DNA from 2 places in the Kitasatospora sp. NPDC093550 genome. Region 1 is predicted to be linked to the other one. Evidence: predicted binding sites of a transcription regulator. Region 1 holds the regulator's gene; the other holds the start of a gene.

Region 1 (7,589 bases):
CAGAGGCCGATGCCGAGGATCGTGTACTCGACGTAGAAGGCCTGCCAGGCGATCGAGCCGGCGAAGCGGGACTTCCGGCCGGACCGGGAGGGCAGGCTCAGCAGCCGGATCACGATCAGGGTCGCGATGCCCAGCGTGGTCAGGGTGCCGATCAGCTCGACGAAGAGCTGCCAGACCGTCCAGCGTCCGATGACCGGCAGCGCGAAGTCGGCGTCGAAGAGCTGGCCGAAGGCGTTGACCAGGGTCAGCACCAGGCTGAAGAAGCCGACGGCGACGAACCAGTGGGCGATGCCGACGATCCCCCAGCGGTTCATCCTGGTGTGGCCGATGAACTCGACCGCGACGGTCTTCACCCGCTGGGCGGGCTTCCCGAAGCGGGTGGAGTCCGGCGCGCCGGTCAGCACCACCTTGAAGATGTGCCACGCCGCACGGAGGGCGAGCGCGGTGCCGATCACGAAGGTGACCAGCGAGATGACGATCGCTGCTAGTTGCATCGCTCTCCGTCTCCTGCGGCTTGCGGTTGAGCAGTGTCTGCGGTTCTACGGTTCTACGGAGCTGAGTGTACTGGTCGGTAACTTGCCGGGCCGACGGCCCGGACATTACCGGTCGGCAACAGTTCCCCAGAAGGTTCCCAAGCTATGGCGGCAGTCACGTGACCACACCCCCGCAGCGGCCTCCACCATGACCCGCTCGGCGGCCGCCCGACGGCACCCTCACCGTCACTCGACGATCGCGCTCAGCAAAGTTGAGCGGCTCGCACTCAGGGCTGTTGACGCTGCCCCCCGGGTCATGCATCCTTGAGCCCGTAAAGCTCAACTCTTCCGTGGAGGTATCTACGATGGCACGCGCGGTCGGCATCGACCTCGGCACGACGAACTCGGTCGTCAGCGTTCTGGAGGGTGGCGAGCCCACCGTCATCACGAACGCCGAGGGCGCGCGGACCACGCCGTCCGTCGTCGCCTTCGCGAAGAACGGCGAGGTCCTGGTCGGCGAGGTGGCCAAGCGCCAGGCGGTCACCAACGTGGACCGCACCATCCGCTCGGTGAAGCGCCACATGGGCACCGGGTGGAAGATCAACATCGACGGCAAGGACTTCAACCCGCAGCAGATCTCGGCCTTCGTGCTGCAGAAGCTGAAGCGCGACGCCGAGGCGTACCTGGGCGAGACCGTCACCGACGCCGTCATCACCGTCCCGGCGTACTTCAACGACTCGGAGCGCCAGGCCACCAAGGAGGCCGGTGAGATCGCGGGCCTCAACGTCCTGCGCATCGTCAACGAGCCGACCGCGGCCGCCCTCGCGTACGGCCTCGACAAGGACGACCAGACCATCCTGGTCTTCGACCTCGGCGGCGGCACCTTCGACGTCTCCCTGCTGGAGATCGGCGACGGGGTCGTCGAGGTGAAGGCCACCAACGGTGACAACCACCTCGGTGGTGACGACTGGGACCAGCGCGTCGTCGACCACCTGGTCAAGGTCTTCCAGTCCGGCCACGGCGTCGACCTGTCCAAGGACAAGATGGCCCTGCAGCGTCTGCGCGAGGCCGCCGAGAAGGCCAAGATCGAGCTGTCCTCGTCCTCCGAGACCTCGATCAACCTGCCGTACATCACGGCCTCCGCCGAGGGCCCGCTGCACCTGGACGAGAAGCTCACCCGGGCCCAGTTCCAGCAGCTGACCGCCGACCTGCTGGAGCGCTGCAAGGTCCCGTTCCACAACGTCATCAAGGACGCCGGCATCTCGCTCTCCGAGATCGACCACGTCGTCCTCGTCGGCGGCTCGACCCGCATGCCGGCCGTCGCCGAGCTCGTCAAGGAGCTGACCGGCGGCCAGGACGCCAACAAGGGCGTCAACCCGGACGAGGTCGTCGCCATCGGCGCCGCGCTCCAGGCCGGTGTCCTCAAGGGCGAGGTCAAGGACGTCCTGCTGCTCGACGTCACCCCGCTGTCCCTCGGCATCGAGACCAAGGGCGGCATCATGACCAAGCTGATCGAGCGCAACACCACGATCCCGACCAAGCGCTCCGAGATCTTCACCACGGCCGAGGACAACCAGCCGTCCGTGCAGATCCAGGTCTACCAGGGCGAGCGCGAGATCGCGGCGTACAACAAGAAGCTGGGCATGTTCGAGCTGACCGGCCTGCCGCCGGCGCCGCGCGGCCTGCCGCAGATCGAGGTCACCTTCGACATCGACGCCAACGGCATCATGCACGTCGGCGCGAAGGACCTCGGCACCGGCAAGGAGCAGAAGATGACCGTCACCGGCGGCTCCTCGCTGCCGAAGGACGAGGTCGACCGCATGCGCCGCGAGGCCGAGCAGTACGCCGAGGACGACCACAAGCGCCGCGAGGCCGTCGAGACCCGCAACTCCGCCGAGCAGCTCGTCTACTCGACCGAGAAGTTCATCGCCGACAACGCCGACAAGCTCCCGGGCGACGTCAAGACCGAGGTCGAGACCGCCATCGGCGAGCTCAAGGAGGCCCTGAAGGGCGAGGACATCGCGAAGATCCGCGAGGCCTCGGAGAAGGTCTCCACCACCGCGCAGAAGCTCGGCCAGGCGCTCTACGCCAACGCCGACGCCGCCGGTGCCGCCGCGGCCGGCGACTCCGCCCAGGCCAAGGCCGAGGACGACGTCGTCGACGCCGAGATCGTGGACGACGAGAAGCCCAAGGGCGGTGCGTCGGCATGACGGACAAGCCGCAGGGCGGCAAGCCCGGCGACGACTCCGCCGCCGAGGAGGCCGTGATCAAGGCCGCCGAGGAGGCCGCGGCGGCCGGTGCCGCCGAGGGCGCCTCGGAGGAGCTCGCCACCGCCAAGCGCGAACTGGCCGAGCGGACCGGCGACCTGCAGCGCCTGCAGGCCGAGTACCAGAACTACCGCAAGCGGGTCGAGCGCGACCGGCTGACCGTCCGCGAGATCGCGGTCTCCAACATCCTGGAGTCCCTGATCCCGGTCCTGGACGACATCGGCCGCGCCCGCGAGCACGGCGAGGTCACGGGCGGCTTCAAGTCCGTCGCCGAGTCGCTGGAGACGGTCGTCGCCAAGCTGGGCCTGCAGCAGTTCGGCAAGGAGGGCGAGCCCTTCGACCCGACCATGCACGAGGCGCTGATGCACAGCTACTCCTCGGACGTCACCGAGGACACCTGCGTGCAGATCCTCCAGCCCGGCTACCGCATCGGCGAGCGGATCATCCGCCCGGCGATGGTCGCCGTCGCGGAGCCCCAGCCGGGCACCCAGACGGCCGCCGGCCCGGACGCCGAGACGAAGTCCGGCGAAACGGACAAGTCCGACGGTGGCTCGGACAGCTGACAAGCTGTGACAGCTGACAACCAGTGCGCTGCGGAGTCGTACGCCGGCCAGTACGGCGGCCGGCTCCGCAGCGCTCTGTCGACGGCGGCGCGTTCCACCGCTGTTGACAGCACAGTGACGATGGACATCGGGAGGTGGCGGGAGCCGTGAGCGAGCGCAGCATGGGGGTCCCCCCTGCCGAAGGCTGGGGAACCGTTGAGGGGTGCGTGGTCCGCTCAGCCGCCGCCGGGCGCAGCGAGGTGGACGCATGAGCGGTAAGGACTACGTGGAGAAGGACTACTACAAGGTCCTCGGCGTGCCCAAGGACGCCACCGCCACCGAGATCAAGAAGACCTACCGCAAGCTCGCGCGCGAGTTCCACCCCGACGCCAACAAGGGTGACGCCAAGGCCGAGGAGCGGTTCAAGGACATCTCCGAGGCGTACGACGTCCTGTCCGACGAGAAGCGCCGCAAGGAGTACGACGAGGCCCGCAGCCTCTTCGCCAACGGCGGCTTCCGGGCCGGCGGCCCCGGCGGCACCGGCAGCTACAGCTTCGACTTCGGCGACCTCTTCAGCGGCAACCAGGGCGGCAGCGGCGGCGGGCTCGGCGACGTCTTCGGCGGCCTCTTCAACCGCGGCGGCACCCGGCAGGCCCAGCCCCGGCGCGGCGCCGACGTCGAGACCGAGGTGACGCTCTCCTTCGAGGAGGCGGTCGACGGCGCCACCGTCCCGCTGCGGATGACCAGCCAGGCGCCCTGCCGCACCTGCAACGGCACCGGCGCCAAGTCCGGCACCACCCCCCGGGTCTGTCCCACCTGCGTCGGCGCGGGCACCGTCAGCCGCGGCCAGGGCGCGTTCGCGCTCTCCGAGCCGTGCAAGGACTGCCGCGGCCGGGGCATGATCGTCGACGACCCGTGCACCGACTGCCACGGCAGCGGCCGGGCCAGCTCGGCCCGCACCATGCAGGTCCGCATCCCGGCCGGCGTCCAGGCCGACCAGCGCATCCGGCTCAAGGGCAAGGGCGCCCAGGGCGAACGCGGCGGCCAGCCCGGCGACCTCTACGTCACCGTGCACGTCGACCCGCACCCGGTCTTCGGCCGCAAGGGCGACAACCTCACCGTCACCGTCCCGGTCACCTTCCCCGAGGCCGCCCTCGGCGCCACCATCGAGGTCCCCACCCTCGGCGGCCCCTCCGTGAAGCTCAAGCTGCCCCCGGGCAGCGCCAACGGCCTCACCATGCGCGCCCGCGGCAAGGGCGCCACCCGCAAGGACGGCACCCGCGGCGACCTCCTCGTCACCGTCGAGGTCGTGGTGCCCCAGCACGTCACCGGCGACGCGCTGGACGCCCTGGAGCAGTACCGCGAGGCCACCGCCTCCGACGATCCGCGAGCAGCCCTCTTCCGGGCGGCGAAGGGAGCGTGACGACCAGATGTCCCCGATGAACCCGGTCAACCCGGTCACCCCCGAGGGCCCGATCGGCCCCGGCCTCGGCGAAGGCCTGCCCGGCGACGGCACCCGCCGCCCCCGCCGGGCCCCCTCGGCCGCACCGCCGTACGTCCTCACCGAGGACACCCCGGTGTACGTCATCTCGGTGGCCGCCGAACTGTCCGGCCTGCACCCGCAGACCCTGCGCCAGTACGACCGCCTCGGCCTCGTCTGCCCCGACCGCACCGCCGGCCGCGGGCGCCGCTACTCCGCCCGCGACATCCAGCAGCTGCGCGAGGTCCAGCGGCTCTCCCAGGACGAGGGCATCAACCTGGCGGGCATCAAGCGGATCATCGAGCTGGAGAACCAGGTCACCGCCCTCCAGTCCCGCGTCGCCGAACTCGTCGACTCCCTGGAAGGCGCCGCCACCGCCCTCCAGCAGCGCGAGGCCGCCGTCCACGCCTCCTACCGCCGCGACCTCGTCCCGTACCAGCCCCCCACCCCCCAGTCCAGCGCCCTCGTCGTCTGGCGCCCCAAGCGCTGACCGACACCCGCCCGGCCCGCCGCCGGCCCCCTCCTGTCCGGGGGGTGCCGGCGGCTCGGCCTTGGTGAGAGAGTATCGACCTGGCGATCGGCCTAGCTCACGGGACACTAGCGATCTCATCGTCAGTAATGGACTCGCGTCCTAGGATCTGATGGAACAGGTCCCGGCGGGTTTCGGTCAACGGCAAGGAGCCGACATGAGTGGACGAGCTCAACTCGGCCCCATCTCAAATGGGGCACCGATACTCTCGGCAGAAGCTCGCGATCTCTTCTCGCAGATCATCAGGACCGGCGGCCGCACGGTGCGAGATGCAGCAGGCTCTGACGAGTCGAATCCACTGGACGAGTTGATCAGAATCGGACTTCTGGTTCCGGACTCCGATGCCCCGGACATCCTGGTTGCCATCGACCCGACCCAGCTCTCACAGAGCCTCAGCAGTGCGTGGCAGCGGCAGGCACTCGACCTTCTCTCTCGATCGGTTGCCCTGCCCGCCGAATTGAGTGAACTTGCCCAGGAATTCCACACACCCGGACAGGGTGGCGGCTCGATCGAATACGTTCATGGAAAGGTGCTCATAAACCAGAAGATGCAGCAGTACGCCGACGCAGGCGCAGAAGAGGCCCTAGCTCTTCAACCCGGTGGCCCGAGACCTCCCGAGCTACTGGCCTCGGTGATCGACCGAGACCTCGCCATGCTGAACAATGGCACAGAGATTCGCACGATTTACCACGCGAGCACGCGCTACCACCAGCCCACGCGAGACTATGTGGCACGTCTCGCCAAGGCCGGGGGCCAGTACCGGACTCTTGACGAGCCCTACACCCGCCTCATCGTGATAGACCGAAAGATTGCCGTCATTCCAGTCGCGCACGACTTGAACTCGGCCGCCTTCATTCATGAACCTGCAGTGGCAAACTACCTCGCCGAACAGGTCTTCGAGCCAAGCTGGAGCCGCGCCCTCGACTTCGACGGAGATCGCACAGTCCCTCAACAAGTCGTCTCACGACTCCGCCAAACAATCATTGAGCTGCTGCTCGCGGGAACCAACCACAGAGTGATCGCAAGGCGTCTGGGCATCAGCGAGCGAACCCTCGCGCGCCACATCGCCGAGATGCGCGAGGAGCACAATGTGGATTCCTTGTTCCAGCTCGGATACGCGCTCGCACAGGCGGAAGCCGCTGACAGGAAGCGGCTGTAGAGCCGCACCCCGCAACAACCAGCGCCAGATCGAGACCCTGGCGAGATTAGACAGATTTACTCTGCATGCGAATCAGATCATCCACAATGAAGGCTGGTCAGCGATCGACCCCGGCCGCCAGGCCTTGACGTACGCAGCTAGCCCCAGCTGATGTCATCCATGGCAGAGGCCGCGGCAGCCACCGACGAATCAGAGGGGGCGTCCGCAGGGTCGACAGCGAGACAGGCGCCTAGCAATGCAGCCACACCGACGGCAAGAGGCAGAACGGCCTTACGGACAAAACGGCACAAGTTAGACATACCCGCCCCTTCCGTCATCTGCTTCGAACGCAGCATCAAGACAAACTTATCGACCACATGTTGCCTTAGGGCGTGCGAGCCTGCCAACACCTGCGCGCCTGCGGATGCGTCATCTCACTGCCAGGCATCCACATGACACCGGGAAACCCTGGACGCGGCAGGCGCCCTCGATGGACGATCAGTTCGCCCCCGATAGTCCAGCACCAGTCGACAATTCTGTTGCTGTACTGTCAATTGAACCCAGCAGGGCACCGGACAACTTGAAGCAGCAACCACTCTCAACGCCTGCCGGCGCCACTTCCTAACCCGGTCGGCCTTCCCCCGGAGTCGACATGACTGAGCCCTACCTGCGTCACCACGACAGCCAGGCCCCTGAGGGCCGGCGTGCGCGTGTGTTCCTGGCCGCGCCGCTGATGCGGCTGACCGGCCCGGCCGACAGCGTGGTGACGCTCGCCAGCCGGACGCGGCTGACGACGCTTCGCACCACCCTGCTCCGCAGCGGTGCCGCCGTGTACAGCGCGCACCACAGTGACGCCTGGACCATCTCCGGCCGCGCTCCGGAGCCCCGCGTTCCGTCCGACTTCCGCGCCCTGCAGTCCGCGGACCTCGTGTTCGCCTACGTGGGAGCGCCGCTCTCGGCCGGTGTGAGCCTGGAGCTGGGCTGGGCCTCGGCGCTGCGGAAGCCGATCGTCCTCCTCGTCGACGAGGCCATCACCCACAACCCGCTGATCGCCACCATCGAGCAGGTCGCCCCCGTCCTGCCGCTGGTCTTCGACGACACCTGGTCGCAGGAGGCCCTCAACCACACGGTCGAGACCGCCCTGGACTGGGCCGGCATGG
Region 2 (7,589 bases), on a different contig from region 1:
CTGCTTGGCGCGGGCGATGCCCTCGACGACCGGGTCCACGGCCTCCAGGTGGGAGGGGTTCGCGGCGAGCGAGACCTTGATGGTCTCGCCGTCCAGGCCGGTGAAGGTGCCCTCGGCGCCCAGGTGGTACTTGACGTCGCCGGAGCCGTGCATCGACTTCGGGTCGAGGTTGCCCTCGAACTCGCCGAAGATCTTGCCGTACGGCTTGCCGACGATGTTGGCCAGCACGTTCAGGCGGCCGCGGTGGGCCATGCCGATGACGGCCTCGTCGAGGCGGTGCTCGGCGGCGGCGTCGATGGTGGCGTCCAGCAGCGGGATGAGCGACTCGCCGCCCTCCAGCGAGAACCGCTTCTGCCCGACGTACTTGGTCTGCAGGAAGGTCTCGAAGGCCTCGGCCGAGTTCAGGCGGCGGAGGATCCGCAGCTGCTCCTCGCGCTCCGGCTTGGTGTACGGCTTCTCCAGGCGCTCCTGCAGCCACTTGCGCTGCTTCGGGTCCTGGATGTGCATGTACTCGATGCCGACGGTGCGGCAGTAGGTGTTGCGCAGCAGGCCGAGGATGTCGCGGAGCTTCATCATCTTCTGGCCGCCGAAGCCGCCGACCGCGAACTCGCGCTCCAGGTCCCACAGGGTGAGGCCGTGCTGGACGACGTCCAGGTCGGGGTGCTTGCGCTGCTTGTACTCCAGCGGGTCGGTGTCGGCCATCAGGTGGCCGCGCACGCGGTACGCGTGGATGAGCTCCATGACGCGGGCGGTCTTGTTGACCTCGTCGTCGTGGGTGGTGGCGACGTCGGTGGCCCAGCGGACCGGCTCGTACGGGATCCGCAGCGACTCGAAGATCTCGTCGTAGAAGCCGTTCTCGCCGAGCAGCAGGCGGTGGATCTCGCGCAGGAACTCGCCGGACGCCGCGCCCTGGATGACGCGGTGGTCGTAGGTCGAGGTCAGCGTCATGATCTTGGAGACGCCCAGGCGGGCCAGGGTCTCCGGGGCGGAGCCCTGGAACTCGGCCGGGTACTCCATGGCGCCGACGCCGACGATGGTGCCCTGGTTCTGCATCAGGCGCGGCACGGAGTGCACGGTGCCGATGCCGCCGGGGTTGGTCAGCGAGACCGTGACGCCGGTGAAGTCGTCCATGGTCAGCTTGTTGGCGCGAGCCCGGCGGACGATGTCCTCGTAGGCCTGCCAGAAGCCGAAGAAGTCGAGGGTCTCGGCCTTCTTGATGGCCGCGACGACGAGCTGGCGGTCACCGTTCGGCTTGACCAGGTCGATGGCCAGGCCGAGGTTGACGTGCTCCGGCTTGACCAGGAAGGCCTTGCCGTCCTCCACCTTGTAGCTGTGGTTCATGCCCGGGGCGGCCTTGATGGCCTGGACCAGGGCGTAACCGATCAGGTGGGTGAAGGAGACCTTGCCGCCGCGGGCGCGCTGCAGGTGGTTGTTGATGACGATGCGGTTGTCGATCAACAGCTTCGCCGGGACGGCGCGGACCGAGGTCGCGGTCGGCACCTCCAGCGAGGCGTCCATGTTGCTGGCGACGGCCTTCGCCGGGCCGCGCAGCTGGACCAGCTCGGGGCCGGCCGGAGCGGCGGGCGCGGCCGGGGCCGGAGCGGCGGCCTTCGGGGCCGGGGGCGCGGCGGGCGCGGCGGCGAGCGGGGCCGGGGCGGCCGGGGCCGCCGGGACGGCAGCCGGGGCCGGAGCGGCCGGGGCTGCCGGGGCCGGAGCGGCGGCGGGCGCGGGGGCAGCGGCAGGGGTCGGCGTGGAGCCGGCCTGGGTCGCGGCCTGGGTCACTGGGGTCACCTCGGTACCGGGCTTGTAGTCGGCGAAAAAGTCCCACCAGGCTCGGTCGACCGAGTTCGGGTCCTGGAGGTACTGCTGGTAGATCTCGTCGACGAGCCACTCATTGGGGCCGAAGCCAGTGGAACTTGCCGAGCTGTTGGGGGTTTCAGGGGACTGTGGCGACACGGCGGCAACCGCCCTCTTCCGCTTCCTTTTGGGATGTTTGGACAGCGGGGATTAAGGCTACGCCCCTGACCAGTGATCGCGCAGTCCCCGGGGGCCAGGCGTCGTCCAGATCACAGTCCTGACCTGCACTTTGGCCGAAAAAGTACGTTAGAAAGCCGTATCTGAGGGGAACCGACCGGCCCTGAGCGTGGCCCATATGCGGACCAAAGCGGACAAACCCCTACGGAAATCTTCTAATGATCTTCGTATGCGTCTGTGTCGGATCTGTGACAAATGTCCCGGCCGTCGCCCAGGCGCTGCCCCGGCAGCCGCACCTCGATCCGGCAGCCGCGCGGCGACTCGGCCACCGCGATCCGCCCGCCGTGCAGGTCCACCGCCCAGCGGGCGATGGCCAGGCCGAGGCCGGTGCCGCCGTCCGAGCCCGGACCGGAGGCCGTCGCGGTGCCGCTGCGGCTGAACCGCTCGAAGACCCGGGTGCGGTCGGCGAGCGGGATGCCGGGGCCCTCGTCCTGGACCTCCAGCAACAGCCCGCCGTCCTCGCCGTCGGGCCGGGCGCGCACCGTCACGGTGCCGCCGGGCGGGGAGTGCTTGCAGGCGTTGTCGACCAGGTTGGCGACCACCTGGTGGAGCCGTTCCGGGTCCGCCACGCCGGTCAGGCCGGCCGGGCTGACCTCCAGGGCCAGTCGGACGTCCCCGCGCCGGGAGAAGGCCCCGCCGGCCGTCGCGCCGTCCACCGTGACCCCGCGCAGCACGCCGTCCAGGAACTCGCGGACCTCGAAGGGCCGGGCGTCCAGGTCGACCACGCCGTCGTCGATCTTGGAGAGGTCGAGCAGGTGGGTGACCAGGCGGCCGAGCCGCTCGGTCTGCTCCAGGGCCGCCCCCAGCGTCGCCGGGTTGGGCTGGACGACGCCGTCGACCACGTTCTCCAGGACGGCGCGCAGCGCGGCGATCGGCGTGCGCAGCTCGTGCGAGACGTTGGCGACCAGCTCGCGGCGGTGCTGGTCGGCGGCTTCCAGGTCGGCGGCCATCGCGTTGAAGGCGGCGGCCAGCTCGCCGATCTCGTCGCGCGAGCTCACCTCGACCCGGCGGCTGTAGTCACCGGAGGCCATCGCCCTGGCGGCCTCGGTCATCTCGCGCAGGGGGGCGGTCAGCCCGTGCGCGAGGAACTGCATGAACAGCAGCGAGGCGATCATGGAGAAGACCATGATGATCCGGATCTGGGTCTCGGACCGGATCGCCACGACCACCATCCCGGTGGCCAGGAACACGGAGACGATCACGAGCAGGGCGAGTTTGCCCTTGATCGAGCGGACCGGGTCGAGCGGCCGGATGTCGGTCCAGACCCGGTGGGCGGCACGGGCGACGAGGGTCTGCGGCCGTGCGCGGTCGGGTTCCCCGTTGCGTTGCTGTGGAAAGGTCATCGGTCCCTGTGGTCCCCGTGTGGTGGACGGCGTCGTTCGGGACGAGGGCCCCCCGGTGGCCCGTCGCCCGAGGTCCGCCGTCAGGAGAGCGGGGCCTCCAGCGCGTACCCGACACCGTGCACGGTGCGGATCCAGCTGGCGCCGATCTTCCGGCGCAGCGCCTTGACGTGGCTGTCCACGGTGCGGGTGCCGGAGGCGTCGGTCCAGTCCCAGACCTCGGCCAGCAGCTGCTCGCGGGTGAGCACCGCGCGCGGCTGGGCGGCCAGGCAGGCGAGCAGGTCGAACTCGGTCGGCGTCAGGTGGACGTCGCCCGAGGCCAGCCGGACCCGGCGCTGCACGTGGTCGATCTCCAGTTCGCCGAAGCGCAGGCTGCCGAGCGCGGGCGTCCGGGCGGCCTGCTGGGCGCGCTCGACGCGGCGCAGCAGCACGTTGACCCGGGCGGCCAGTTCGCGCATGGAGAACGGCTTGGTCATGTAGTCGTCCGCACCGACGCCGAGGCCGACCAGCAGGTCCGTCTCGTCGTCGCGGGCGGTCAGCATCAGCACCGGTACCGGGCGTTGGGCCTGGATCCGGCGGCACACCTCCAGGCCGTCGAAGCCGGGCAGCATGATGTCGAGGACGACGAGGTCCGGCTGCCAGGTGTGGAAGCCGTCGACCGCGCCGGGGCCGTCGTGGGCCACGGCGACCTTGAAGCCCTCCGCGCCCAGTCGGGCCGCGATCGACTCGGCGATCGTGGGCTCGTCCTCCACCACCAGCACTCTGCGCTGGCTGCTCACCGCTCCGCCGGCGTTGTGGTTGTCCTGCTGAATTTCTGTCACGGTCACGCCACCGCCCCCAGGGCTGCGGGCCGGCCACCTGTGGGGATGGCGGGGCTCCGCTCGTAGTCTTGTTCCGTCGTGGACTGTGCCGGGTCCGCCGTCCCGTCGCGCGATCGGGAGGCGAGGACGGATTGGTCGGCCGCCCACTTCTCCCGCGCACTTCGCAGCGTACGGACAGCGGATGCTTTCCGGCAGGTGGACCGGACGTTTCCGGCCCGTGGGCCGGCTGTTCGAGCCGCCCGCGGACCCACTGCACGAGTGGGCACGGACCGGTACCTTACCCGGCGAATTTTCACCGCGTAACGGTACGTATGCAGTCGACTTGACGCCAAGTCGCCGGTCAGAGGCCCTACTGACAGGTCAATGGGAAGAAGGTCTGGACCAATATCGGGAATCCTGCGGTCCGCTACGTCGACGGTCTTCACGGGCTTTTCCCAGCTGTCTCCCAGAACCTCGACGTACCGTGGGCACGACAACACCCGTTCGGGCGGAACCCGTGGTGCGTGCCGGTGCGTCGGGCACCGGGCGGGGGCCGGTGGCCGCGGTGTGGAGCGGAGGCGGCATGGCGGGACTGCGGCGGGCCCCCGACGGGCGCGCGCCCGCGGGAGTGCCGTACGGAATGCTCCGCCACGGGCTGCGTTCCGGTGTCGCGCAATGGCTGCTGGACCGGGTGCCGACGCCCCGGCGCAATCCCTTCACGCTCGGATACCTCGCCGTCGTGGGCGCCACCACGACCTTCGCGAAATTCGCGGACCCGGAACTCGTGCAGCGCTTGCAGGAGGCTTCCAGTTCCGACGGGCACAACCTGCTGCAGCACCCGCTGCGGGCCCTGGTCCTGAGTGGTTTCTGGGTGGCCGGTGAGGTGTGGATGCCCTACCTGTGGGGATTCGCCTTCACCCTCGCGCCGCTGGAGCGCAAGGTCGGGCCCGCCAGGGCCGCGGCCGTCTTCGCGGTCGGCCACGTCGCGGCCACGCTGCTCTCCCAGGGCGTGGTGATCACGGCCGTCGGGGCCGGGCGGATGGCGCCCGAGGTGATGGACCACCTGGACATCGGGGTCAGCTACGGCGTGCTCGCCTGTCTGGGCGCGGTGGCCGGACTGCTCTCCTGGCGCGGGCGGCTGCTGGCGCTGGGCGGTGCCGGGGCGATGATCGCCGGGCAGATCGCCTCCGACGAGGACGTGGTCACCGCGGTGGGGCACCCCGCGGCGGTGCTCGCCGGGGTCGCGCTGTGGCGCTGGCTGCGCCGGGTCGAGCGGCGCCCGCCCCGGCCGCGTCCGGCCGCGGCGACGGCCGGCGGGGCCGCGCCGGCGCGCGTGCGGACCGCGCGCTGAGGACTTCCCGGGGCCCGTGCGGTGTTCCCCCGACGCTCTTTTGACGGCGCCGCCCGAGGCGTTCCCCGGCCGGATCCTGTTCGCTCACGGCGAACCAAGTCGCGGGAACATTCGGTGCCCGTCAAGCCTTAGTCAGGTCGACTCAAGTTCACTGACTGGGGAGAGATCATGGCATCGACGTCCACACCGCTCACCCTGCCCGTGCTGCCGCTCGACGACGAGGTCGTCCTGCCGGGCATGGTCGTACCGCTGGACCTCAAGGACACCGAGGTGCGCGCCGCGGTCGAGGCCGCCCGTGCCGCGGCCGCCGGCGGCGGCAAGCCGCAGGTCCTGCTGGTCCCGCGGGTGGACGGCTCGTACGCGGCGGTCGGCACGCTGGCCACCGTGGAGCAGGTCGGCCGGCTGGCTGACGGCGACCCGGCGGCGCTGGTGCGCGCCGTGCGCCGGGTCCGGATCGGGGTCGGCACCACCGGCCCCGGCGCCGCCCTCTGGGTGGAGACCACGCCCTTCAAGGAGTCCTCGGTCGGCATGCCGGTGGCCGGCCGGGCCGCCGAGCTGGTCAGGGAGTACAAGGCGCTGTCCACCCAGTGGCTGCGCAAGCGCGGCGCCTGGCAGATCGTGGACCGGGTCGCCCAGATCGAGGGCGTCGGCGAGCTCGCCGACAACATCGGCTACGCGCCCTTCGCCACCGCCGAGCAGAAGCTCAAGGTGCTGCTGGAGGCCGACCAGGTCGCCCGCCTGGAGTACGCGCTGACGCTGCTGCGCGACCACCTCGCCGAGGAGGAGGTCAACGACACCATCCGCAAGGACGTCGAGGAGGGCGTGGCCAAGCAGCAGAAGGAGTTCCTGCTCCGCCGCCAGCTGGAGGCCGTCCGCAAGGAGCTGGCCGAGCTGAACGGGGACCCGGCCGACGAGGAGGGCGACTACCGCGCCCGGGTCGAGGCCGCGGACCTTCCGGAGAAGGTCCGCGAGGCCGCGCTCAAGGAGGTCGACAAGCTGGAGCGGGCCTCCGACCAGTCGCCCGAGGGCTCCTGGATCCGCACCTGGCTGGACACCGTCCTGGAGCTGCCCTGGAGCGAGCGCACCGAGGACGCGTACGACATCGCCGGCGCCCGCGCGGTGCTGGACGCCGACCACGCCGGCCTGGCCGACGTGAAGGACCGCATCGTCGAGTACCTGGCCGTCCGCAAGCGCCGGGCCGACCGGGGGCTCGGCCTGGTGGGCGGCCGCCGCGGGGGAGCGGTGCTCGCCCTGGTCGGCCCGCCCGGCGTCGGCAAGACCTCGCTCGGCGAGTCGGTGGCCCGCGCCATGGGCCGCAGCTTCGTCCGGGTCGCGCTCGGCGGCGTCCGGGACGAGGCCGAGATCCGCGGCCACCGGCGCACCTACGTCGGCGCGCAGCCGGGCCGCCTGGTCCGGGCGATCAAGGAGGCCGGCTCGATGAACCCGGTGGTCCTGCTCGACGAGATCGACAAGGTCGGCTCCGACTACCGCGGCGACCCGGCCGCCGCCCTGCTGGAGGTGCTGGACCCGGCGCAGAACCACACCTTCAGGGACCACTACCTGGAGGTCGAGCTCGACCTCTCCGACGTCGTCTTCCTCGCCACCGCCAACGTGCTGGAGGCCATCCCCGAGCCGCTGCTCGACCGGATGGAGCTGGTCCGGCTGGACGGCTACACCGAGGACGAGAAGGTCGTCATCGCCCGTGACCACCTGCTCCCGCGCCAGCTGGAGAAGGCCGGCCTCGGCGGCGAGCAGGTCAGCGTGGACGAGACGGCGCTGCGCCGGCTCGCCGGGGAGTACACCCGCGAGGCGGGCGTGCGGAACCTGGAGCGCTCGATCGCCCGGGTGCTGCGCAAGATCGCCGCACAGGCCGAGCTGGGCGAGCGCGAGCTGCCCGCCGCGGTCGGCGCGGAGGACCTGCGCGCCCTGATCGGCAGGCCGCACCACGTGCCGGAGGCCGCCCAGGAGCCGGCCGAGCGCCGCACCGCCGTCCCCGGCGTGGCCACCGGCCTCGCGGTGACCGGCGCCGGCGGCGACGTCCTCTACATCGAGGCCTCGCTGGCC

What was found. Region 1 encodes HspR, which represses chaperone genes until heat shock. Its sites were predicted from a motif close to TTGAGNNNNNNNNNCTCAA; they were not measured.
Region 2: a site for HspR is predicted at 5,653-5,671, ahead of lon (endopeptidase La). Genes of this name have one in related genera too.

Annotation. Positions count from the first base shown of each region.
Region 1 covers NZ_JBIWJF010000008.1:330,752-338,340, reverse strand. The annotation lists gene ACIRD3_RS16040 ((Fe-S)-binding protein) at 1-494, opposite strand, end outside; gene dnaK (molecular chaperone DnaK) at 839-2,683, shown strand; gene grpE (nucleotide exchange factor GrpE) at 2,680-3,303, shown strand; gene dnaJ (molecular chaperone DnaJ) at 3,551-4,705, shown strand; gene ACIRD3_RS16020 (heat shock protein transcriptional repressor HspR) at 4,722-5,252, shown strand; gene ACIRD3_RS16015 (helix-turn-helix domain-containing protein) at 5,449-6,450, shown strand; gene ACIRD3_RS16010 (hypothetical protein) at 7,082-7,589, shown strand, end outside.
Region 2 covers NZ_JBIWJF010000020.1:127,000-134,588, reverse strand. The annotation lists gene ACIRD3_RS28550 (multifunctional oxoglutarate decarboxylase/oxoglutarate dehydrogenase thiamine pyrophosphate-binding subunit/dihydrolipoyllysine-residue succinyltransferase subunit) at 1-1,956, opposite strand, end outside; gene ACIRD3_RS28545 (sensor histidine kinase) at 2,190-3,377, opposite strand; gene ACIRD3_RS28540 (response regulator transcription factor) at 3,458-4,195, opposite strand; gene ACIRD3_RS28535 (rhomboid-like protein) at 4,758-5,525, shown strand; gene lon (endopeptidase La) at 5,694-7,589, shown strand, end outside.